Regions from separate parts of the Exiguobacterium sp. s133 genome, predicted to be linked through region 2. Evidence: a T-box and tRNA genes for the amino acid it is inferred to sense, from the RefSeq annotation. Region 2 holds a T-box; the other regions hold tRNA genes.

What was found. The T-box of region 2 lies ahead of argS (arginine--tRNA ligase). A T-box ahead of a tRNA ligase gene usually reads a tRNA of that ligase, here a tRNA-Arg.
Region 1: it encodes a tRNA-Arg, which carries the amino acid that the T-box ahead of argS (arginine--tRNA ligase) is inferred to sense. The anticodon was not compared.
Region 3: it encodes a tRNA-Arg, which carries the amino acid that the T-box ahead of argS (arginine--tRNA ligase) is inferred to sense. The anticodon was not compared.

The regions. Positions count from the first base shown of each region.
Region 1 is NZ_JACSMK010000002.1:161,209-169,331, reverse strand. It holds gene trxB (thioredoxin-disulfide reductase) at 1-291, shown strand, start outside; gene rapZ (RNase adapter RapZ) at 404-1,273, shown strand; gene KNP96_RS03445 (gluconeogenesis factor YvcK family protein) at 1,273-2,271, shown strand; gene whiA (DNA-binding protein WhiA) at 2,268-3,224, shown strand; gene KNP96_RS03435 (hypothetical protein) at 3,307-3,543, shown strand; partial or broken gene clpP (ATP-dependent Clp endopeptidase proteolytic subunit ClpP) at 3,685-4,269, opposite strand; tRNA gene KNP96_RS03425 (tRNA-Arg) at 4,450-4,525, opposite strand; gene KNP96_RS03420 (RNA polymerase factor sigma-54) at 4,713-5,861, shown strand; gene KNP96_RS03415 (glutaredoxin family protein) at 5,858-6,121, shown strand; gene KNP96_RS03410 (sugar-binding transcriptional regulator) at 6,240-7,262, shown strand; gene gap (type I glyceraldehyde-3-phosphate dehydrogenase) at 7,316-8,123, shown strand, end outside.
Region 2 is NZ_JACSMK010000014.1:50,055-58,177, forward strand. It holds gene KNP96_RS15390 (3-hydroxybutyrate dehydrogenase) at 1-56, opposite strand, end outside; gene KNP96_RS15395 (LysR family transcriptional regulator) at 172-1,056, shown strand; gene KNP96_RS15400 (carboxymuconolactone decarboxylase family protein) at 1,143-1,553, shown strand; gene KNP96_RS15405 (metallophosphoesterase family protein) at 1,617-2,210, shown strand; gene KNP96_RS15410 (hypothetical protein) at 2,275-2,880, opposite strand; gene argS (arginine--tRNA ligase) at 2,910-4,592, opposite strand; T-box leader at 4,649-4,869, opposite strand; gene KNP96_RS15420 (GGDEF domain-containing protein) at 4,999-6,675, shown strand; gene KNP96_RS15425 (alpha/beta hydrolase) at 6,691-7,467, shown strand; gene trhO (oxygen-dependent tRNA uridine(34) hydroxylase TrhO) at 7,577-8,123, opposite strand, start outside.
Region 3 is NZ_JACSMK010000001.1:437,947-446,069, forward strand. It holds gene lon (endopeptidase La) at 1-649, opposite strand, end outside; gene clpX (ATP-dependent protease ATP-binding subunit ClpX) at 719-1,984, opposite strand; gene tig (trigger factor) at 2,218-3,510, opposite strand; gene KNP96_RS02195 (hypothetical protein) at 3,623-4,630, opposite strand; gene KNP96_RS02200 (hypothetical protein) at 4,657-5,181, opposite strand; tRNA gene KNP96_RS02205 (tRNA-Arg) at 5,286-5,359, opposite strand; gene KNP96_RS02210 (metallophosphoesterase family protein) at 5,427-5,933, opposite strand; gene KNP96_RS02215 (XTP/dITP diphosphatase) at 5,940-6,536, opposite strand; gene rph (ribonuclease PH) at 6,533-7,288, opposite strand; gene racE (glutamate racemase) at 7,285-8,094, opposite strand.

The DNA.
Region 1 (8,123 bases), on a different contig from region 2:
AAAACGGCAGATGTGACGACACATCCGATCGATGGTGTCTTCATCTACATCGGAATGAACCCGATCACAGGTTACGTCCAAGATCTTGGTATCTTGAACGATCAAGGATATGTTGTGACGAACGAAGGCATGGAGTCAAACATCAAAGGAATCTTCGCAGCTGGAGACGTCCGTGAGAAAACGCTCCGTCAAGTCGTTACGGCAACGAATGATGGTTCGATTGCTGCTCAAAATGCACAGCATTATATCGAAGCGTTACTCGAGGAATTACAGGAATCATCACAGGTGTAAGACAGGAACCAGCTTTGTTGGAGGGGACTTCAATGAGGCTGGCTCTTTTTTTATGCTATACTGAATTTGGAATAAAAAATACACGCGGAACTGTTGTCTGGAGGGCGAAAAGATGGAAGAGAATCAACCGCAATTGGTCATCATCACGGGAATGAGTGGGGCTGGAAAGAGTGTCGCCATGAATAGCTTTGAGGACTTAGGCTATTTCTGTGTCGACAATCTCCCACCGACGTTACTGCCGCAATTGATTGAAGTGATTGGGCAAGTCCGTCCGAAAATTGCCGTCGCCATCGATACACGTGCTCGTGATTTTATTGATAGTTTCTTTGTCGTTTACGAAGATTTGAAAAAAACGAACCTGCAGATTCGTATGTTGTACTTAGACGCACGCAATGACGTCCTCGTGCGCCGCTATAAAGAGTCGCGGCGTTCGCATCCACTGGCGCCGACTGCGTCACCACTGATCGGTATCGAGCGAGAGCGGACGCTGCTCGAAGGATTCCGTGACAAAGCACAGATGCTGATCGATACGAGTGACATCAAACCGCTTGCACTGAAAGAACGCTTGCTCAAAGAATTTACGGAAGGGGAACGGATTCCCTTTACCGTCAATGTGATGTCATTTGGTTTCAAGCACGGACTGCCGCTCGATGCCGATCTCGTCTTTGACCTTCGTTTTCTGCCGAATCCGTTTTACATCCCGGAGTTACGTCCGAAAACGGGACTCGATCTCGAAGTATCGTCATACGTCATGAAGTGGCCGGAAGCAAAATTGTTCTATAAAAAGCTTGTCGACTTGCTCGAGTTCCTGATTCCCCAGTACGAACGGGAAGGAAAATCACAACTCGTCGTCGCCCTCGGCTGTACAGGTGGTAAACACCGCTCGATTACGTTTGCGGAAGCAATCAGTAAAGAATTTGAAAACCAGTATCACGTCGTCACGAATCACCGGGATTATGTTCACGCGAAGGAGGAAAAGTAATGAAATGGGAACGGAAAGTCGTCGCGATTGGCGGTGGAACGGGCTTGTCGACTCTTTTGCGTGGACTGAAGCATTATCCGCTCGACATCACGGCCATCGTCACGGTCGCGGATGACGGGGGGAGCTCGGGGCGCTTACGGACAGAGTTCAACATGTTGCCGCCGGGTGACATTCGAAACGTCATCGTCTCGCTATCGAAGTCCGAGACATTGATGGACCGGATCATGCAGTACCGTTTTGAAACGGGAGAAGGACTTCACGGTCACTCGCTCGGAAACTTGATGCTGACGGCTGCGACGCAGCTCTGTAACGGCTCGTTCGTCGAGGCGATTGGCGTCATGGGACAACTGTTGAATGCGGAAGGGAAAGTCTATCCGGCGACGGAGCGGACGATTACGTTATGTGCCGAGTTCGAAGACGGGACGATTGTCAAAGGCGAGTCGTTGATTCCGAAAGTCGGAAAGGTCATCGAGCGGATTTATTTGGAAGAAGAAGATGTCCGTCCGGTACCGGAAGCGATTCAAGCAATCCTTGAGGCCGATGTCATCGTCCTCGGACCAGGGAGTCTCTATACGAGTATCATCCCGAACGTCTTGATCGATGAAATCCGGGAAGCGATTAAACAATCGCTTGCACCTGTCGTCTATATTTGTAACGTCATGACGCAACCGGGTGAGACGACGGCCTTCACGGCAAATGATCACTTGACTGCGCTCGAACGTTTTCTTGGTCAAGGTGTCGTCGATACAATCATCGTCAATAACGAATCAATCGATGCAAGCTATTTGCGAAAATACCAAAAAGATCATGCCGATATCGTCACTTACGATGATGAACGGTTCGTCGAGGCGGGAATTGAAGTGCTCGCGGACGATATCGTCGACTATAACCATCATTTCATCCGTCATGACGCGGACGCGGTCGCGAGCCTCGTCATGCGGAAAGTATTATCGATTCGACGGGTGCGTCAACTCGAAGGGAAGGAGGAATTGACGTGAGTTTTGCTTCAGAAGTTAAAAAAGAATTAACACAGATTGCCATCACGGATCACGAGATGAAGGCGGAATTAGCGGCGCTCGCACGGATGAACGGTGCGATTTCGTTCGGACTCGGCCGCGGATTGACACTTGATATTTCGACTGAAAATGCGTCGATCGCGCGACGGATTTATTCATTATTAAAACGGGCATACGGGGTCCATCTGGATCTACTCGTCCGAAAGAAAATGCGCCTCAAAAAAAATAACGTCTACATCGTTCGCGTGAAGCAACAAGCCGATAAGATTCTGCAGGATTTAGGCATCCTCGGCGAAGGATTCACGATGATTCGTTCAATCAGCGATACGATTTTAAAAGATGAACGGCGGGCACGTGCCTATTTACGGGGGGCGTTCTTAGCCGGAGGGTCACTGAACAATCCGGCGACGTCGTCGTACCATTTAGAAATCTTCAGTCTCTATGAGGATCACAATGCGGCGCTTCGGAGTTTGACGAACCAATTCGATTTGAATGCAAAAGCAATCGAGCGTAAGAAAGGGCACATCCTCTACATCAAGGAGAGTGAAAAAATCTCTGATTTCCTCAAGGTAGTCGGGGCGACCCATTCGATGCTTCGTTTTGAAGATGTCCGGATTTTAAAAGATATGCGGAATTCGGTCAATCGTCTCGTCAACTGTGAGACAGCGAACCTCAACAAAACGGTCGGGGCAGCGCTCCGCCAAGTGGAGAACATCAAATTTCTCGAACGGACGGTCGGACTCGATGTCTTACCGGACAAGTTACGGGAAATCGCGATTTTACGCGTGACGCATCAAGACGTGACGCTGCAAGAGCTCGGCGAGATGGTCGAGAGCGGCTCCATCTCAAAATCAGGGATCAATCATCGATTGCGGAAAATTGATCAAATCGCGGATAAACTCCGGAATGGTGAGTCGTTGACAGGTGCGCTCTAAAAGGGAAACTTGCGAGATGAACCATAGTCTACTATAATATATAGTCGATGCAACTAAATGTTCGAATTAAGGAGTTTTTGAAATGGCTAACGAAAAAAAACGTATTTCGCTGACAGTCGATGCGAAATTTGATGAAGTCTTGACGAAAAAAGCAAAATCAATCGGTGTACCGAAAAGTACACTCGTGACATTCGCAACATCACTCTTCCTTAAGCAATTGCAAGCAGAAGAAGAGCTTTCACCACATGCGAACGGGATTTACACATTGATTCGTGAAAACCACGACATCGTGTCTGATATTACAGATCTCATCGACTAACACAAACGATCCTTTTCAGGTTCGGGACGAACTTTCATGATTCAATGAAGTTCATGCCTGGCGTGGAGAGGATTTTTTTTTGAAGACAACAAAAAAACGACCGCTGATGTAAAAACATCAACGGTCGGTCGGGTTAACAGATTAAGCGCGCTCCATGACGCGGTCGATGAGACCGTAGTCAGCTGCTGCTTGAGCAGACATGAAGTTATCACGCTCTGTATCGCGTTCGATGACTTCAAGTGGTTGTCCTGTGTTTTCTGCCATGATTTTGTTTAAGTGTTCACGCATTTTGATGATACGTTCTGCATGAATTTTAATGTCTGACGCTTGTCCTTGTGTGCCGCCGAGCGGTTGGTGAATCATGATCTCAGCGTTTGGAAGGGCAAAACGTTTTCCTTTTGCGCCTGCTTGTAAGAGGAACGCACCCATTGAAGCGGCCATTCCGATACAAATTGTTGAAACTTGTGGTTTGATGAAGTTCATCGTATCGTAAATCGCCATACCCGCCGTGATTGAACCGCCCGGGCTGTTGATGTAGAGCGAAATTTCTTTATCTGGATCCTCTGCTGCTAAGAAGAGCAACTGGGCAACGACTGAGTTGGCGACGTTATCGTCAATCGCGCTCCCGAGAAGAATGATACGATCCTTGAGCAAACGTGAATAGATATCGTAAGCACGTTCCCCGCGGTTGGTTTGTTCGATGACTGTTGGAATTAACATAGTCTTTGCCTCCTTATGATGGTATGTAGCTCATATTCGACTTATTCCTATCATAATCCTTTGGTCAATATTGGTCAAAAGATACGATGCGACTTTTATGTATTTTTCCTGAATGGCATTGAATTAAACATATCAATATAGAAAAAAAGGCAATACCGCGAACGGCATTGCCTGTAGATTCAAAGATGGTACACCCGGAGAGATTTGAACTCCCGACACCTGGTACCGGAAACCAGTGCTCTATCCCCTGAGCTACGGGTGCATGTTTTTTACTGAACAATTAATAGTATACCGACATTTTTTCAGGAAAGCAATACTCGATTGATAAATTCAACATTTTTTTTCGGGCGAAAGATGCTTAAGGAGGACTTTCTAGACGGTCGGAAGATTTTTTCCTCTATACTATATAGAAGAGTTAAAGATGCAACGGAATGAAGGGAGAACCGACGATGGAACAGCGCCAGGAACAGACGCAACGGATGACGTTATCGACGTCCCAATTGTTTCAGTTGACGATTCTTGAAGAATCATTTGCTGAACTCGAAGAACATGTATACCGAATCATACGCCGGACAAGCGCTTATCGGAATAATCTCAGTAAAACAATCGACGTTGATTTTGGCCGCGTCGCAGACCGTGTCGCTTCATTTGAAGCGACGCTTCTTCAGCAAATACGTTTAGAATCGGTGAGACAGGAAATAGGATATATGGCGGAACAACTCATGACGTACTTAGATACGGATGGATTATTGCGGACGACGGATGCGCAACTGGCAACATTGTTAGAGGCGGACGTCAGTCTCGTAAAACAAGCACGACACGTTTTACAACGGTGTGAACCGACGGGAATTGCGGCACGTTCCGCGCACGAATGCCGGTTGTTGCACGCGCTCGAACTAGATGACGCGTTATTGATTGATGTCGCGACGGATTTGAATGAAGGGATTGCTGTCAAACAAGCACTTCAAGACATCAATGATGCAACAGACCGGATACGGATCAAGGCGGCGCTCGATCGGTTACCAAAAGCACCGGTCTTTCCGGAGACGACCGTTCTGACGATTCCGGAAGCAGACATTGAATACCGTGACGGCAAGTTGACGATCAACTGGTCTGATCTCGAAATCGACCGCAGTTGGACCGACCTCGAGGAAGCAAAACCGTTCTTGAGTGCATATGAACGGAGACGGACGACGCTTCGGGCGATTCTGGACGTCATCATCGAGCGACAGCTCAATTGGTTTAAAGGAAAGCTCGAGCTCGCGCCACTGACTAAAAAAGAAGTGGCGGAAGTGACGGGGCATCATCCGTCGACGGTTGGACGGGCGATTGCGAACAAAACGGTCAAGACGATTCAGGGCACGATGTTACTCGAAGATTTTTTCGTCTCACGGACGACGACCGGGACGTCGAGTTTCTTAGTTAAGGTCCGGATCGCTCAACTTCTCGAAGCGTCGCCTGTACCGATGAGCGATCAACAATTGGTCGATTGTCTAGCGAGGGAGCAAATTACGGTCGCGAGACGAACGGTCGCAAAATATCGGGCAGCCCTTGGTTTGACCCAAGCGGACTTCGAGAGACGAGAGGCGAATTCATGATGCGAACAAAAGAAAACATGCACTTAACACTCTATTCACGTCCGGGTTGTACACTATGTGAGGAAGCCGCCATCTTGCTCGATTTTGTATTAGATGAATTTCCCGAATGGACATTCGAAGAAATCAACATTGACAACGATGCGGCGCTCAGTCTGAAGTACCTCTACGAAATACCGGTTCTCGCACATCAAAACGAAATCTTAAGTTATGGAAAATTTGAGACGGAGGCGGTCAGAAATCGTTTACTTGAAAAAAGATGACGGTCGAGACTTGAAACAAAACCAAGGTACTGTTATGATAGCAATGTACCAAGTGGGACAAGATATGACACGCGGGACGTAAAGTGTCCAGCAATTTGAGAGGAGCGGGAGTTACATGATTCGGCAGTTAGTACAGATCCAAAAGCGAATCGTGCCTGATCTGATTGAAGAAATGCAGACACGTTACGACATTCTTCATTATGTACGCCTGATGCAACCGATCGGACGACGAACACTTGCGACGAGCCTTGGCTTGACGGAACGCGTTCTACGCCGGGAGGTCGACTTCTTAAAAGAACAAGACTTACTGGAAGTTGCGACGCAAGGCATGTCCTTGACGGATGAAGGGCGGACAGTATTACGAAGCATGCACAGTGTGATGGCGGAACTCGCCGGGATCTCCGATATGGCGAAAGCCTTAAAAGAGAAGCTTGGTGTAAAAGACGTCGTCATCGTACCGGGTGATTCGGATCAAACCTTCTGGGTGCAACGCGATATGGGACGGGCAACAGTTGCCCGCTTAAAACGTGAACTTTCAAAAGACCACAATACGATCGCAGTTACAGGTGGGACGACGATGGCTTCGGTCGCGGCGATGATGTCGCCCGATAAGGAAAATCGTCCGATGACGTTTGTACCCGCACGAGGCGGTCTTGGCGAAACGCTTGAACTTCAAGCGAATACGGTCTGCTCACGCATGGCTTCACGTGCCCAAAGCGACTATCATCTGCTTCACATTCCAGACATGGTCAGCACCGAGACATTCGTCAAGATGGTCGAGGAGCCGAGCATTAAAAATGTCTTACAGATGATTAAAGATGCTTCAATCGTGGTACATGGAATTGGTGAGGCAAAAACGATGGCAAAACGTCGTCGTGCTTCGACAGCTCTTTTGGAACAGCTCGAAGACGAGCAAGCCGTCGCAGAAGCATTCGGATATTATTTTGATCGGGACGGAAACATCGTCCACCGTGTCAAAACGGTCGGACTACAACTCGACGACTTGAAAAAAGTCGAACACGTCGTGGTTGTCGCCGGTGGTCATTCGAAAGCAGAAGCGATCAATGCCTACGTCAAACAGTCTCCAAACATCATCCTCATTACGGATGAAGGAGCCGCAACAACGATTTTGAAAGGGTAGCCCCCTTTTGAATAATAGATAACTCGCTTTACACTAAAAGGAGGAAAATTATCATGGCAGTAGTAAAAGTTGGTATTAACGGATTTGGACGTATCGGGCGTTTGGCACTTCGTCAAATTCTTCAATTTGAAGGAATCGAAGTAGTCGCAATCAACGACCTCACAGACACTAAAATGCTTGCACACCTTTTAAAATATGATACGACTCAAGGTCGTTTCGACGGAGAAGTTGAAGTACACGACGGATACTTCCTCGTAAACGGTAAAGAAATCAAAACACTTGCTAACCGCAACCCAGAAGAACTTCCATGGGGCGAGCTCGGTGTTGACATCGTTCTCGAATGTACTGGTTTCTTCACAGACAAAGAAAAAGCTGAACTTCACTTGAAAGCTGGAGCTAAAAAAGTTGTTATCTCAGCACCTGCTACTGGCGACATGAAAACTGTCGTTTACAACACGAACCACGAAATTCTTGACGGAACTGAAACAGTTATCTCTGGTGCTTCATGTACTACGAACTGTCTCGCTCCAATGGCGAAAGTTCTTCAAGATCAGTACGGAATCGTTGAAGGTCTTATGACAACTATCCACGCTTACACTGGCGACCAAAATACACTCGACGCTCCACACCCTAAAGGTGACTTCCGTCGTGCACGTGCAGCAGCTGCTAACATCGTTCCTAACTCAACTGGTGCTGCTAAAGCAATCGGCCTCGTTCTTCCAGAACTTCAAGGTAAACTTGACGGATCTGCACAACGTGTACCAGTCGCTACAGGTTCACTCACTGAGCTCACAACAGTTCTTGAGAAAAAAGTTACAGTTGAAGAAGTTAACGCAGCTATGAAAGCAGCAGCGAACGAGT
Region 2 (8,123 bases):
CCGATTCCACTAGCTGCTCCAGTAATTAACGCTACTTTTCCTTCAAGTTGTTTCATTTCCATCTACTCCTTCTTTACGGTTTCACTTCTTTTACTGTACGCTTGCAAAAACAATAATAAAAATGAATCCTTATTATGCTATGTATAACCATTAGGAATAGGAGGAAATACGATGGATTTTCGACAACTCGAATATTTTACTGAAGTCGCCCGGTTTAAAAGTTTCACGCGTGCTGCCGATTATCTTCATGTCACGCAACCGACTTTAAGTAAGATGGTCCGCAGTCTTGAAGAAGAACTCGATATTGCACTATTTGATCGCAGTAAACGGCAAATCGTTTTGACAGACGCTGGTGAAACACTCCTTCTTGAAGGTGAAAAAATCTTACGTCAACTTTCTGATCTCCCCTCTCATCTCTATGACGTAATGCACTTAACAAAAGGAACCATCCGGATTGGCCTTCCTCCGTTAATCGGTTCACTCTTTTTCCCCCGTCTGTTGCATCAATTTTCAGAACAGTACCCGATGGTAACAATCGACATCGTCGAGGCCGGCGGTCACGCCTTAGAGAAAGCCGTCGTCGCGGGTGACGTCGATTTAATTGCGACCGTCTTTCCTGCAGATGAAAACTTAACCGTTTACCCCTTTATGGAAGAAGAGCTGCACCTTTTTTTACCGGAACACCATCCGCTCGCTTCACGCGCTTCCATCGCGTTAGAAGAAGTTTCACAGATGCCGTTCGTTTTGTTTAATGAAACCTTCTCTCTCCATAACGTCGTTTTAAACGCCTGCCGAACGGCTGGTTTTGAACCGACTGTTACACATGTCAGTTCGCAGTGGGATTTCCTTTGTCTGCTCGTCGCAGAAGAAAATGCCGTGACACTTCTCCCCCGTTCGCTCGCAAACCGGATTCAAGTCAACGGGGTCAAAACAGTTCCGTTAGAAACTCGCGTACCCTGGCAATTAGGTGTCGCTGTCCCGACCGGACGTTATCAGTCGTATGTCACACGGGAGTGGATTCGTTTCGTCCAAGATTCTTATTCACAAAAAGAATGATATGTATAAAAACCATGTATTTGTAGCATGATTTTTCTTTCGTTATGATGGAATGTATCGTTACTTCAGAAAGGAAGTTATTTACTATGTCAACGCATGAAACACGTCACGAAGTCGGTCTCAAAAAATTAAGTGAGTTCACAGATGCGAATTCAGCTCAATCCACACATGATAAAATCTCAGAGTCATTAAAAGACATCGCACCTGCCGTCGGCGAATGGATTACAGATTTTGCTTACGGTGAAGTGTATAGTCGCACCGGACTCGGGAACCGTGACCGTGCACTCGTCACAATCTCGACGCTCGTCACACAAGGAACAGAACCGCAACTTGCCTTACACATCAACACGGGGTTAACAGCCGGTCTCTCAGGAAATGAAATCGTCGAAGCCATCATGCACCTCGTGCCCTATACAGGTTTCCCTCGTGTCTTAAATGCCCTTGAAGTCGCAAAAACTGTTTTCGCAGAACGTGGTATCACGGTCGAAACGGACTAAGCGAACGGAGGATGGACAATGCATCTGGCAGGGTATAATCCTATTATAAGGGAGAGATGCTAGATGCAATATGCACTGATTGCCGATTTGCATAGTTCATTTTCAGATACGCGCGCCGTGCTACAGGATATCCGTAAACGTGCTCCACAAGCGACGATTTTTTCGCTCGGCGACGTCCATGAGTGCCATATCGGCAAAAAGAGAGCGCGTCGTCATACTTTTGAGTCCATCTCTGATGTCGTGACGCTTGATTTCGACTATGTTGCGCTACTTGATTTCGAAACATTACTCGGGAACCAAGAAGAACGGATTTTTTCAATCGTCCCAACCGGCGTATCCGGACTGCTTGACCGACTCCGGTCGGTCCCCCGGACAAAGCAAGTGGGTCACGATGTCCTGTTTTTACACGGTGATCAGTTCGAGTGGAGTTATACGTTAATACCGAACACCTCCCAATTCGAACAACGACTATTGTTTTTCGGTCATAGTCATCAACGTGGTTTGTTTCGCGACGGACGCCGGTTGTCGACGCAACTGGACGTTCCGATTTCCATCAAACAAGAACGGTATGCTGTCAATGTCGGTCCTGTTCTCGTCGAGCGAGAATGGTTGCTCTACGACACACAGGAAGAATCCATCGTCTACCGCCAAGCATGATAAAAAGACCCTCGGGTTAAAAGCTGGAGTCATCTCCATGCTTTCATCCGAGGGTCTTTTCTGATTACAGGTAACGGACGAGTGAAGCTTTCACTAAATCGACCTGCGTTAATTCATGTTTCTCGACGAATTTATCGACGACACGACGTACTTCTCCTTGACGACGGACGAAGCTTGTCGGGACCGGTGTTTTGCCGACAAGTTGTTCGTATAACGTCGTCAATTGATGATCATCGATGACGGTTGTCATCGAATCGAGGAACAATAAGACGTGGAGACGGTTGAGATAGTCCCATGGCTTGTCTTCCGACCGGAATTCATTCCGGGCCAACCATTTTTTAAGACCAATCGCATCGATTTCACTGAGTGTTTCCTTCGAACGTGGTGCTTTCCAAAGCGCTAAAAGTTCACCTAATTTTTTACGCGTTTGTTTTTTACCCATGAAAAATTCGAAGTTCACTTTCGTTTCGAGTGCATCTCCACTAACGGGTGCGATTAGATCGGCACCTGGTGCTGTCACGACATCAAAGATGAAGTCGACAGACTCTCCAGGCAACCATGTTGCCACTCTCCCGTGAAAATCAGCGATGAACGCAATCGCTTCTTTCATGTCTTCGTTCTTGATTCGTTCTGCTGCCTGCTGCAACCGTTCGTTTGTTTCTTTATTCATATGCTAACCCCATCTTTAATTTAATTTTATTACATTTCTTCTGGAGCGCCGACACCGAGGAGGCGTAGACCTTCCGTCAATACAATCGTAACCGATTTCACGAGTGCAAGGCGAGATTGTTTTGCCGCATCCTCTTCAAGGACACGTACTTGACCATAATATTTGTTAAAGCTTTGTGCGAGATCAAGGACATAACGGCTGATGATGGATGGTTCACGACGCACGAACGCCCGGTCAATGACTGCCGAGAATTGGTTAAGCATCGAGACGACCCCCCAGGCATAATCGTCAGCACTTCCGTCGAAGGCTGCACCATCATAGCCGCCTTTACGGAGTAACGAGTTGGCACGGGCATTTGTGTACTGAACGTATGGACCCGTCTCCCCTTCGAATTTCAACATCTGCTCGAGATCAAACTCGATATTGTTCATGCGTTCGTTTTTAAGGTCGTGGAAGATGACTGCGCCGACGCCGACTTGTTGTGCTGTTTGGTCGGCATTCGCAAGGTTCGGATTTTTCTCGGCGATATTTTGTTTTGCGACGTTGATTGCATCTTGAAGGACTTCCTCAAGCAAGACGATCCGCCCTTTACGCGTCGACATCTTTTTGCCATCTTTCATGATCAGACCGAATGGTACATGGTGCATGCCGTCAACATTATCAAAACCAAGCTTTTTCAAAACCGCAAACAACTGTTTGAAATGGAGCGCTTGTTCTCCGCCGACAACATAAAATGCTTGTTCGAAACGGTACGTCTCGAGACGATAGACCGCAGCTGCCAAGTCGCGTGTCGCGTAAAGCGTCGCGCCATCTTTTTTCTTGATTAGCGCAGGTGGCATACCTTCTGCTTCAAGATCAACGACCATCGCGCCTTCAGACTCGACGAGCAGTTCTTTTTCTTCTAATAAGTCAATGACATGCTGCATTTTGTCATTATAGAAGGCTTCTCCGTTCAGGCTGTCGAACTGTACACCAAGCATGTCGTAAACACGGCTGAATTCGACGAGTGAAACTTCACGGAACCATTTCCAAAGAACGGTTGCCTGTTCGTCACCTTGCTCGAGTTTTTTGAACCAGGCCCGACCTTCATCTTCAAGTTCCGGCTTACTTTCTGCTTCTTCATGGAACCGGACATAGAGTTTCAATAGTTCTTTGATTGGCTCAGCCCGGACATCTTCTTCTTTACCCCACATGTTGTAAGCCACCATCAATTTACCAAACTGCGTGCCCCAATCACCTAAGTGGTTGATCCCAACGACCTCATATCCTTTTTTACGTGAAATTTGGTTCAACGCATTTCCAATGACCGTCGAACGCAAATGTCCCATCGAGAACGGTTTTGCGATGTTTGGTGAAGAGAAGTCAGTGACAATCGTCTTCCCATTCGACTCACTTGATCCGTAGTCCGCTTTTTCGTTTAAGACACGATTGACGATTTCTTGCGAGACGACCTCACGGTTCAAGAAGACGTTGACATATGGTCCGACTGGTTGAACGTTCGCAAAGAGTGGATTATCGATTTTTTCAGCGACATCTACTGCAATCATGTTGGGTGCTTTGCGGAATGCTTTCGCCAACAAGAAGCAAGGGAATGCGAGATCTCCGTGGTCTTCATGTTTCGGTTGTTCAATCAGTTGCTCAATTTGTTCAAGTGTCAATGCGTCTCCGATGACTCCTTGTAAAACTTCAGCATATTGTTGTTTGTAGCTCATTGTATTACCTCCAACAGTTTATTTTTTCCAATAAAAAACGCCCTTTGCGCAACTCGCAAAGAGACGGAATGACCGCGGTACCACTCTTCTTGGTGTCGTTTTCGACACCCACCTTAATTGGGGATAACGGGGTTCCCCCGGCTACGCCTGATCGTTACGATTCGGATAGCGTCTCTGAAGTGCGTTTCACGATTTCTTTGTCCATTCAGGCTTCCACCGTTTCCTGATTCGCTGGCTGACAAGATAAAACCGTTACTTTCTTCGTCATCGACGATTTGATATCTTTCACATTATACGCAATGACTCGATTTCTCTCAACCTTATTTTTTTGTAAATCACTTATCATAATTTCCACAAATCGGGTATAGATACAGAAGGATCGCCACAGAGAGGGGTCTATTCCGCTATGGTTTACTATCGAAAAGTAGCACGTATGAGCTGGATCACTTTAGCACTTACTGTTGTTTTGCTGTTTCTTGCATCGCTTGCCTTTCCCGTCCATATGAACCCAGCGATATCGCTTGGAAATGCAAGTTATCTTCTCATTTTAGTCCTCCTCTTCCAATTCGATAACATCCGCCGTGGTGGGATTTATTATACATTTCAAGAAGGTATTATTTTATTCATTTTTCTTAATTACGGTTTATTGATTGCCGTCATTTTGAGTCAACTCGGTGTCCTGATTTTCCAATTATTTTCGCATAAAAAAGAAATTCGGATAAAACGATTCATCTACCTGTACCCCGTCAACGTCTTATTCGACATCGTCTATATCTCAGTTCCCGCCTCCGTTTACTTGCTACTTGGAGGTCCGACCGGCCCGGGCTTTACTTATACCGAATCACTTATCCCGTTTATCGGTTATCTGGTGGGTGTCTTTCTTATTTCCTATCTTCAATGTCGATTCGTCAATCGTTTCTTAAACTTAAAGTATGACTGGACCCGCCTCATCCGACTTCAGACACTCGTTTACGGAATCAGTATTTTAAGCGCGCTTCTCGGGATTTGGTTTTATGATGAAAACCCGTTAGTTGCTGCGACTGTCTCGACTTTAATTTTATTCTTATTCAAGCAACTCCTACAACAGCGTGGCGCATCCTTACAAGCTACACACAACGCTAAACGGTTCGACGATGCGAAGGAACGGTTGCTCGTTTCACGCTTTGAACGGGAAGCGATTGAATCCTTACTGATTGATTTACCTCATCTAATTGATTTCTCCGACGGCTGGCTTTCTATTCAGCAGCAACGAAAACAAATCATCTATGACATTCGGACAAAAAAGACAGTTGATGTCTTACCTTTATTTCATACGTTATCAGCGAATGATCTGCGGACTCCGATTCTCTATGGCCTTCGGTTCGACTGGGGAAATGATGTCCAACTCTCGCTTCCCGTCGATCGGCATTCGATGCTCGCGATTCCTTCCATCACAAGTGGAGAAGTCGATGTCTCAATCGTTTTATTTCATCAAATCGCTGATGCTTATGATGAAGCAAAAGCGGATGAAATTTATCGCCTGCTTCGGACATTTTGCCGCGTACTCGAGCGTTCCCAAGAAAACTTTCAATTGTATGCCGAAAGCCGGACGGATGCCTTGACCGATCTCCCGAACAGCCGTGCTTTTTATGAAGAGGGGGCACGCCAGTTTGCTTCCGAACACTTTCCGCTGTCGATCATCCTATTTGATATCGACCACTTTAAATACGTCAATGATACGTACGGACATAAAGTCGGAGATCTCGTCTTACGTGAGCTCGGAAGACGGATTAAATACGTCATCCACCGCAACGATTCCGTCTTCGCGGCACGTTATGGGGGGGAGGAATTCGTTGTTTTGATTGCGGATTGCTTACAAGACCAAGCAATCTCCATTGCTGAAGAAATTCGTCACACCGTTCTCGATCGCCCCTTCATTGTCGACGATCACCATCTCTCTATTACCGTCAGTCTTGGCGTCGATACAGTAGAACATCCTTACCAACGCACATTTGAAGAATCATTACGTCAGGCAGATCACGCACTGTATGTCGGCGGAAAACACAATGGTCGAAATTGTACAGCCCACTACGCTAATCTTTGAAAGGTTGTGTTTTACATGTCTATTACTGAAATTGAGTTATCGCTTCCGATGAATCAACAACGGCGGACATTACGGATTTATCGTCCCCCTGAGGTCGCGACGGATGTTGCATTACCCGTCATCTATATGCATGACGGACAAAATGTCTTCAGTGGTGCGAGTGCTTCCTTCGGTAAAGGATGGGATGTTCATCTCGCCCTCCACGAAGTCGGTCTACAGGCAATGATCGTCGCCATCGATAGCCCGGATGACCCGATGGACCGGTACGATGAATATGCGCCTTGGACGGATGACGCGTTATTGATGCGAACCGCATATCCGTCACACCGGACGACGATCGGTGGAAACGGGAAAGCTTATATGGAATGGATTATCTATGACTTGAAACCGTACATCGATTCGCACTATGCGACGATTCCGACTGATACAACGATGATTGGCAGCTCGATGGGCGGCGTGATTTCCTTATATGGCCTATTTGCTTATCCGGAAGTCATCACGCGTGCCGCCGCCTTATCGACAGCCGGATGGGCGAACTTCTCTTCTTTACTTGAGTTCATCGAGCGAAGTCTCCCACTGTCTGACGCGCACCGTTGCTACATGGATATCGGGACAAAAGAAGTCAGCGGTCCGATGACGGAAGAAGATTATTTGCACACGAATGATGTCATCTCGGCGGCAGTACGTCAAAAAGTCGAGCAGATGCAATACACCGTCATCGCAGACGGTATTCACCATGAGACAGCGTGGGCGAAACGTATGCCGGACGTGCTCCGATTTCTCTTTTCATAAGAATTAAGTGTTAACGCATTTGAATCATCTGCGTGACACGTCTTTTTCAGTGGTACAACCTAAAAAGGATGATGTACGCTCTAACGAGCACACATCATCCTTTTTCATCTTATTTCACGAGCTCTTCAGTCAGTTCTTTTTCATAACGATTCCGCGGATGTTCCCGGCATTCGTCGGAACATGAACGCATTACTTTCGGTTCACATTCTTCACAGCAGAAATGCTGACGATTACATTCCGGGTTCGCACAATTAACATAACGTGTTTCTGCCTTACCACAGTAGTAACACTCGGATACGACAGTCGGATTGACTTCATTGACAGGTACTTGAACGCGTTCATCGAACACGTACAGCTCCCCTTCCCAGTCTTCTCCACGCGTAACTTCATCTTTTCCGTACATGACGACGCCACCTTTCAGATGGAAGATGTCGTCGCTGTTTTGACGTTTACGGAAATAAGCCGTGAACTTCTCACAACGTACGCCACCCGTACAATACGTCAAGACTTTTTTCCCTTCGAACAAATGCTCATTTTCATCGAGCCACTGTGGAAACTCACGTGACGCCGCAACGTCGACCTTGACGGCATTTTTGAAATGACCGAGATCGTATTCGTAGTTGTTTCGGACGTCTAAGATGACGACGTCTTCATTT
Region 3 (8,123 bases), on a different contig from region 2:
GTTCAATCGTTTTTTTCGTCCGTTCCCGCATTTCTCGCTCTAGCTCAACGACTTCGTACTCATGCTTCATGACATCGAGCAACATCAAGCCCCGCTCGACCGGATCATTTTCTTCTAGGAATTCTTGTTTTTTTGCAAGTTCAATCGGCAATTTCGACGTGATGTAATCCGTCAAAGAATCCAGGCGTTCATACGTTTCAAAACGACGTCGTTCGTCTGTCCCGATGCCTTTGATACGGGAGACGAGTTGACCGAATTGTTCTTTAATCAAGCGGACGAGCGCCTCTTGTTTTGCACCTTTGATATCGATTTTCTCAATCGGTTCGATGGCTGCTTGATACCCTTCATCCGTTTCACTGACTTGTTCAATCCGAACACGTTCCTTACCGATGACGCGAACGCGGACCGTATCATTGCCAAGCTCACTCATCTTCGCGATTTGGACAAGTGTTCCGATTGTATGCAGTCCGTCAACCGATGGTTCTGCTTCTGGGTCGCGTTGCGTCACGACGACCAAATCAATTTCATGTTCCTTTGAAGCGAGTAATGCTTTTAGTGAAACTGGTCGACCAACATCAATCGTCAAGCCGATTAATGGATAGGCGACGACGCCACGAAGTGGTAAAAGTGGATATTGTTTTGTCTTCATCAAATTCCTCCTAAACAAAAAAGGCTCGGAAAGGCGTACAAGTAGCCTCCGAGCCGATTTGTCACGGTGTTACGCCGTTTCTTTTTCTTTACCTTGTTCAATTGTACCATCTTTCAACTCAAGCGTCGGACCACGCTTACCAGTCAACGTTTCAGCTGTAATGATGACTTTTGCGATATCTTCACGTGATGGTATTTCGAACATGATTTCAAGCATCGTTTCCTCAATGATCGAACGTAAACCACGTGCACCGGTTTTCCGTTTGATTGCGAGTTTCGCGATTTCAATTAGTCCTTCATCTGTGAAGTCGAGTTCGACATCATCAAGTTGAAGCATTTTTTTATATTGTTTGACTAACGCATTTTTAGGTTTCGTCAAGATTTGGACGAGTGCATCCTCATCGAGTGGTTCGAGTGTCGCCATGACTGGCAGACGACCGATGAACTCGGGGATTAGTCCGAATTTTTGGAGATCCTCTGGTAATGCGGCAGCAAGAATTTCTTTTTGCGTAAAGTTACGGTTTTCAGAATCATTTCCGAATCCGATGACTTTTTTACCAAGACGACGTTTAATCGATTGATCGATTCCATCAAATGCTCCACCGACGATGAAAAGAATATTCGTCGTATCGATTTGAATGAATTCTTGATGTGGATGTTTACGTCCACCTTGTGGCGGTACGCTCGCAACTGTTCCTTCTAGGATTTTAAGAAGTGCTTGTTGCACCCCTTCTCCTGATACATCACGTGTGATGGAAGGATTTTCAGATTTACGGGCAATTTTATCAATCTCATCAATATAGATGATTCCTTTTTCTGCTTTCTCGACATCGTAATCAGCAGCTTGAATGAGTTTCAAGAGGATGTTTTCAACATCTTCCCCAACATATCCAGCTTCCGTTAAACTTGTCGCATCCGCAATCGCGAAAGGAACATTTAAGATACGTGCCATTGTTTGTGCAAGAAGTGTCTTACCACTACCTGTTGGTCCAATCATGACGATGTTAGATTTAGAAAGCTCGACATCATCTGCCCGACCACCGGCGTTGATTCGTTTGTAATGATTGTACATTGCGACAGACAAAGACTTTTTCGCTTTCTCTTGACCAATGACATAATCATTTAATGTCTCACGAATTTCATGCGGTTTTGGTACGTTCTTTAGTTCGACTTCTTCTTCTGTACCAAGTTCCTCTTCAACGATTTCATTGCAGAGTTCGATACATTCATCGCAAATGTAAACGCCAGGTCCAGCAACAAGTTTGCGCACTTGCTCTTGTGTCTTTCCGCAGAAAGAACATTTTAGCTGACCTTTCTCTTCGTTAAATTTAAACATAAAGGTCCACCCCTTTAACGTGGAAGTTGTATAGATACGTTTCGCATCCAATCTCACGTTTTACTATTAATGATTGTAGCACGAACAAGGAAAGTCTTTCAAATCTTGGACGAGCGTTTTACAGTTTGATTTGAAGATTTTGATAATGTTTGTCCTTGTTTGACCTATCGTACAAAAAAAACGACTTCAAGACCAGAAATAGGTCTTGAAATCGTTTAGTTCAGTTAAAAAACTTATTTCGTTTTAGCATTATCAACGAGAACGTCGATTGCTTTACGGAACTGGAGATCACCTTTAAGCGTGTCGAGACCACCTTGTGGCGCGAGCATCGTTTCAAGTTGATCAGCAGGGATGTTGTAGAGTTCAGACATCGATTGAAGTTCAGCTTGCGCTTCTTCTTCGTTCACTTCGATGTTTTCATCTGCAACAATTTGTTTCAGAACGAGACGTGCTTTAACACGTTCTTCTGCTTGTTCTTTCATTTCAGTACGCATCGCTTCTTCTGTCGTTCCAGTTAACTGGAAGTACATGTCGAGTTCGATACCTTGTGATTGAATGCGTTGTGTGAATTCTTGGACCATACGCTCAACTTCGTTGTCGACCATAACTGCAGGAAGATCAACTGTCGCGTTTTTAGTCGCTGCTTCAACCAACTCATCACGCATTGAAGCATCAGCTTCTTGTTTACGTGTGTTTTCAAGACGTGTACGAATTTTTGTTTTCAACTCATCAAGAGAAGAAACTTCTTCGTCCATTTCTTTAGCAAACTCATCTGTCAATTCAGGGAGTTCTTGTGCTTTCACTTCGTGGATTGTTACTTTGAATACGACTGGTTTACCAGCGAGTGATGCTTCATGGTACTCTTCTGGGAAAGTAACGTCGATATCTTTTTGCTCACCAGTTTTCAGACCGACCATTTGCTCTTCGAATCCTGGAATGAAGTTTCCTGAACCGATGACGAGTGAATAGTTTTCAGCAGTTCCGCCGTCGAATTGGTTGTCCCCATCAAAACCTGCGAAGTCGAATACGACCGTGTCGCCATTTTCGATGACGCCGTCTTCTTTTACGACGAGCTCTGCTCCACGCTCTTGCATTGTTTTGAGTTCAGCATCGACATCTTCGTCAGTAACGTCAGTTTCGACAGCTGTGTACTCAAGACCTTTGTACTCACCAAGAGTTGCTTCAGGTTCGATGACGAACGTGATTTTAAACTCAACCGGTTTTCCTTTTTCGAGTGTTTCAACGTCGATGTTTTCAAGCGCGATTGGCTCGATACCTGATTCGACGACAGCACCTTCGATTGTATCTTGATACAAGATATCAAGAGCATCTTGATAAAGTGCTTCTTCACCGTACATTTTGTTAAACATTGTGCGTGGCATTTTTCCTTTACGGAAACCAGGTGTGTTCAAAGTCTTAACGACTTTCTTGAACGCTTGGTCTACCGCTTTATCAAATGCTTCAGCAGGCGCTTCATACGTGAGAACGCCGAGGCTACCTGATTGTTTTTCCCATTTTGCAGTCATGCTGAGTCCCTCCAAAATTGTCAATTAGCGTACATGTGTGTACAACAAGTCACATTATAGCACATCCATTCCGAGCATTACCACTGTTGAACGAATGGATTCCTCGCATTTCCTATATCGCCGTCTTCTCGTACGCTTTTCCCTCTTCTAACATCTGGTGAGCACTATCGTATAAGTCACGCGCAAGTGCCCCGAGTTCTTTTTCGGGCACATCACGTTCGAACGTCATTCCAGCGAGTGCATCAAGCGTTTCAATCATCTCGACCGGATTCATATCGAATAAATCGACTTCCTGATTGAGGTGGAGCATTTGATGCCAGGACAACATTAGTAGCGCTCGAAAAGGATCGAGCCGTCTCAAGCTAAATAAAACTTCTTGCACTCCGAGCAGTTGCGCCTGCTGTTGTTCCAACCGTCTACGTAGCTGCTCGGCGGAATCGAATGTCACGTCAAGCTGCAAACGTTCGATTCGAAGCGTTAAAGGAAAACATGAGTCGTCCGTCATTAATTGCAATAATAACGTATGAAGGACGATTAAACTTTGTTGTCTTACGTCCTCGCCGATTGCATAAGAGGTGCAAAGATACCGTCTCAATTCAGGCGCCTTTTCAAGCGTCAGTCCACGTAACTGCTCGAATTGTTGTTCGTACGTTCCTGTTTGAAAAACGTTTATCCATTCCGCTTCCGACTTCCCGAGCGATTTCCGCGTTAAAAACGATTCGTCCGAACGTGCTTCCCTGTCTGGTTCCGTTTGCCGTCCAAGCATTGATGCCGCTTCCTCCAACTTAACTGCTAGACCGTATGGTAAGTATGGTGAGGATGTCCGAAGCGCGACACGAAGCGGGTATGCCTGTCCATGCTCAAAGAGGAAGAGCGCAAGCACTTGCTCAACTCCTTCGACTGTCAAAAACGATTCCGCTATTTTGATGAAGCGTTCTCGTTCTTCTTTACTTTCAGAAAAAGCATCTTGCATCGTATATACCCTATACAAAATGTCGTCATCACTCATCGCCACGTCATCGAGTCGCTTCATCCGTTCATCTCGCTCGGCCCTCGTCATCCGTGCGAGTCGCATCCGTTCCTGTTCCAGCGGTCGTTCCATCCAACGGGATTCACTCATGCGCTCTCCTCCTCTACCAATCATTCTTATTTTGTGAAGGGATCGAGTCGTTCCGTCCAACTAGATATTGCGTCTTGCAGTCGTTGTCCTTGTTCGACTCCAAGCTGATTCAACGTATCAAGCGAGACGTCCGTCTCAAGAAGACGTGTCATCGACTCTGATTGATCGACATACTGCTTTAACTTATCACTCAAACTCTTTAGTTCGGCCGGCGGACTGTCGAGACTAGACAGACGTTCGTCGATTTGATCGAGCTCTTTCTCTAACTTTTGAACCGTCTCATCATTTTTCAGCTTTTCCATTTGTTGATCCAGTGTTTGTTCTGGATTTGCCGATTCGCGTGCCTTCTCCGCTGCTTGATCGAGCTTAGCCGAGAGCTCTGACGTGACACGTGATGTATCTTTCGCAATTGTTTGTAGTTCCGCTGCATAATCAACATTATTTTTCACTTCGACGACTTGTTGTTTTGCGTCGTCGACCGTATTCGTTATTTCGCTACAACCAGCTAGAGCAACTGTCAGAAGGAGGATTCCACCGATTCGTTTCCTCATTGTCCACATCCCCTTTTTAAGTTCATGATACCTTGATTATAATCGAAAATCATAATAAAAAAAAGAGACCGCCCTCGTAAGGGCAGTCTCTATTTTAATTATAGCGTCCCAAGAGGGATTCGAACCCCCGACCGACGCCTTAGAAGGGCGTTGCTCTATCCAGCTGAGCTATTGGGACGTGTCAACACGAATAAACTATACTAAAACAATTCTTTCGTGTCAATCACATTACAAAAAATCTTTTCTTAAAGCGTGCCTTCTAAATGTAAAGCATTAATCTGTTCACCTGTCAGATCGTAAAAATCAACGGAATACGCATCTTCTTCAAGCGTCAAAATCGCATACGTTTTTTCAGGACGGTGTCGCGGCATACGAATCGAACCCGGATTGATGAAGAGTTTACCATCCTTTTGTTCCGCTTTCGCCACGTGCGAATGACCATACAACACGACCTGTGCTGCTTTTTGATCCGCATGATGGACTAATTGATCGAGGCTGTATTTCACGTCTTGACGATGACCATGGACACATAATAGATTGACTGTGCCAAAAGGCTCAAGTACCTCATCGGCAAAGTCGTTACCATAATCACAATTCCCTTTAACGACACGATAGGGATATAATGATTCGTCCATCCGTGTCAACTGTGAGTCTCCACAATGATACGCAACCTCTGCTTCCGGATGCCGTTCGACGATTGTCAGAAGTTCCGATTCGAGACCATGGCTATCACTAACGATTAACGCTTTCATCGTTGATCACTCTCCTAAAAAAGTAGTCAGTGCTAATTCAAGTTTTTTCAACGCATTCCCGCGATGACTAATCGCCGCTTTCTCATCTTTTGTTAACTCGGCGGCCGTTTGATTTCGAGATGGGACGATGAACAAAGGATCATAACCGAAACCATGCTCACCTTTCGCTTCGAATCCGATGAGACCTTCCATCGTACCGCGTACAGTCAACGTCTCCCCAGAAGGTTTTGCAAGTGACAATGCACAGACGAAGCGCGCTGTCCGCTCTTCGATTGATCGATTGCCCAATTTCTCGAGCAACAATGCATTATTCGCTGCATCTGATTTTTCTAGACCTGCAAAACGCGCTGAGTAGACACCAGGCGCCCCGTCGAGCGCGTCGACTTCGAGTCCCGAGTCGTCGGCAAGAACCGCGTGACCGAAGTAAGCAGCTGCTTCTTTCGCTTTCAGTTCAGCATTTTCTTCAAAAGTTACACCCGTTTCATCCGTCTCAGGTGCAGCTTCGTAATCCAGTAAAGAAGATACGTCATAACCTAGTTTCCCGAGCATCGCTTCGAGTTCTTTCACTTTCCCAGCATTGCGGGTCGCGACGATGATTTTCATCGATGTTCCCCCACTTCTTCTCCAACATACCACCACGAAGCACCTAATGCGTCTTGACCGGCACGCAGGAGTTCTTCAATACCCTTTTCCCCAAGTTCGAGCATATCGAGCATTTCACGTTTCGAAAATGTCGCCTCTTCACCTGTCGCCTGCATCTCGACGATTTTCCCGGAAGAGGTCATGACTAAGTTCAAATCAACATCGGCTGCAGCATCCTCTTCATAACAGAGATCAAGGAGCAGCTCTTGACCGACCTTTCCAATCGAGACGGCTGCGATTCCTTCTTTGATTGGTGTATCCGTCAGTTTCCCGCTTTGAATCAGACCGTCTACTGCGAGGACGAGGGCAAGAAAACCGCCTGTGATCGCAGCCGTTCTCGTTCCGCCATCCGCCTGAATGACATCACAATCAATCCAGACCGTTCGTTCACCTAGTTTTTCTAAGTCGACGACAGCACGTAACGCCCGACTGATCAAACGCTGGATTTCCATCGTCCGACCTGTCTGTTTACCACGGACCGACTCGCGCGCTGTCCGTTGCGCCGTCGCACGTGGTAACATCGCATATTCCGCATTGATCCAGCCATGACGTTTCCCCCGTAAAAAGGGTGGGACTTTCTCTTCGACCGTTGCCGTACACAAGACCCGCGTGTCTCCGACTGCGATCATAATGGAACCTTCCGCATGTTTATTCACGTTCGTCTCAAACGCAATCGCTCGCATCATCGTAGATTCTCGTTGATCGATTCTCATGTCGTTTCCTCCGTTCCGAGTACTAATCGTTTTGCTTGGATTGGTTGACTCAACCAATCGGTCGCGATCCGTTCAAAGGAACGCGTGTCACCTGTCGCATGATACACATGTTCCGGTATAAAATCATTTCCTGCTGCAATTCCATTGTAGTCGAGGAGAGCCGCGACTTCGAGCGCCGTCTCGTCTCCTGAAGAAATCAATTGGACGTCTGGTCCGATGACTCGTCCAATGACATCTGCGAGCAGCGGATAATGGGTACACCCTAAAATCAACGTGTCCATGTCGTACGAAAGCAATGGACGTAATGTATTGGCGACGACACGTTCGACGTAAGCACCTGTCGTCTGTGAGGACTCGACGAGCGGGACGAACGGCGGACATGCAAGTGATTCGACAACAACTTGCCCTTCGACATGTCGTAATGCCTTTTCATAAGAATTGCTCTCGACCGTCATCTTCGTCCCGATGACACCGATTCGTTTCGATCGCGTTACCTTGACTGCCGCCCGTGCTCCTGGGTCGATGACGCCAATGACTGGAATCGTCAATTTTTCCCGTGCTTCTTTCAGGACGACTGCCGTCGCTGTATTACAGGCGATGACAATCAGTTTGACATCCTGCGCGACAAGATAATCAATCATCTCCCATGTAAATTGCCGGATTTCTTCTTCCGGTCGTGGTCCATAGGGACAGCGTAATGTATCCCCGACATATATGATTTGTTCATGAGGAAGCTGCCGCATCAGCTCACGCGCGACCGTCAAGCCGCCGACCCCAGAATCTAATACTCCAATTGGTTTGTTCACGTCATATCTCACCTTCCTATCCTCTATGG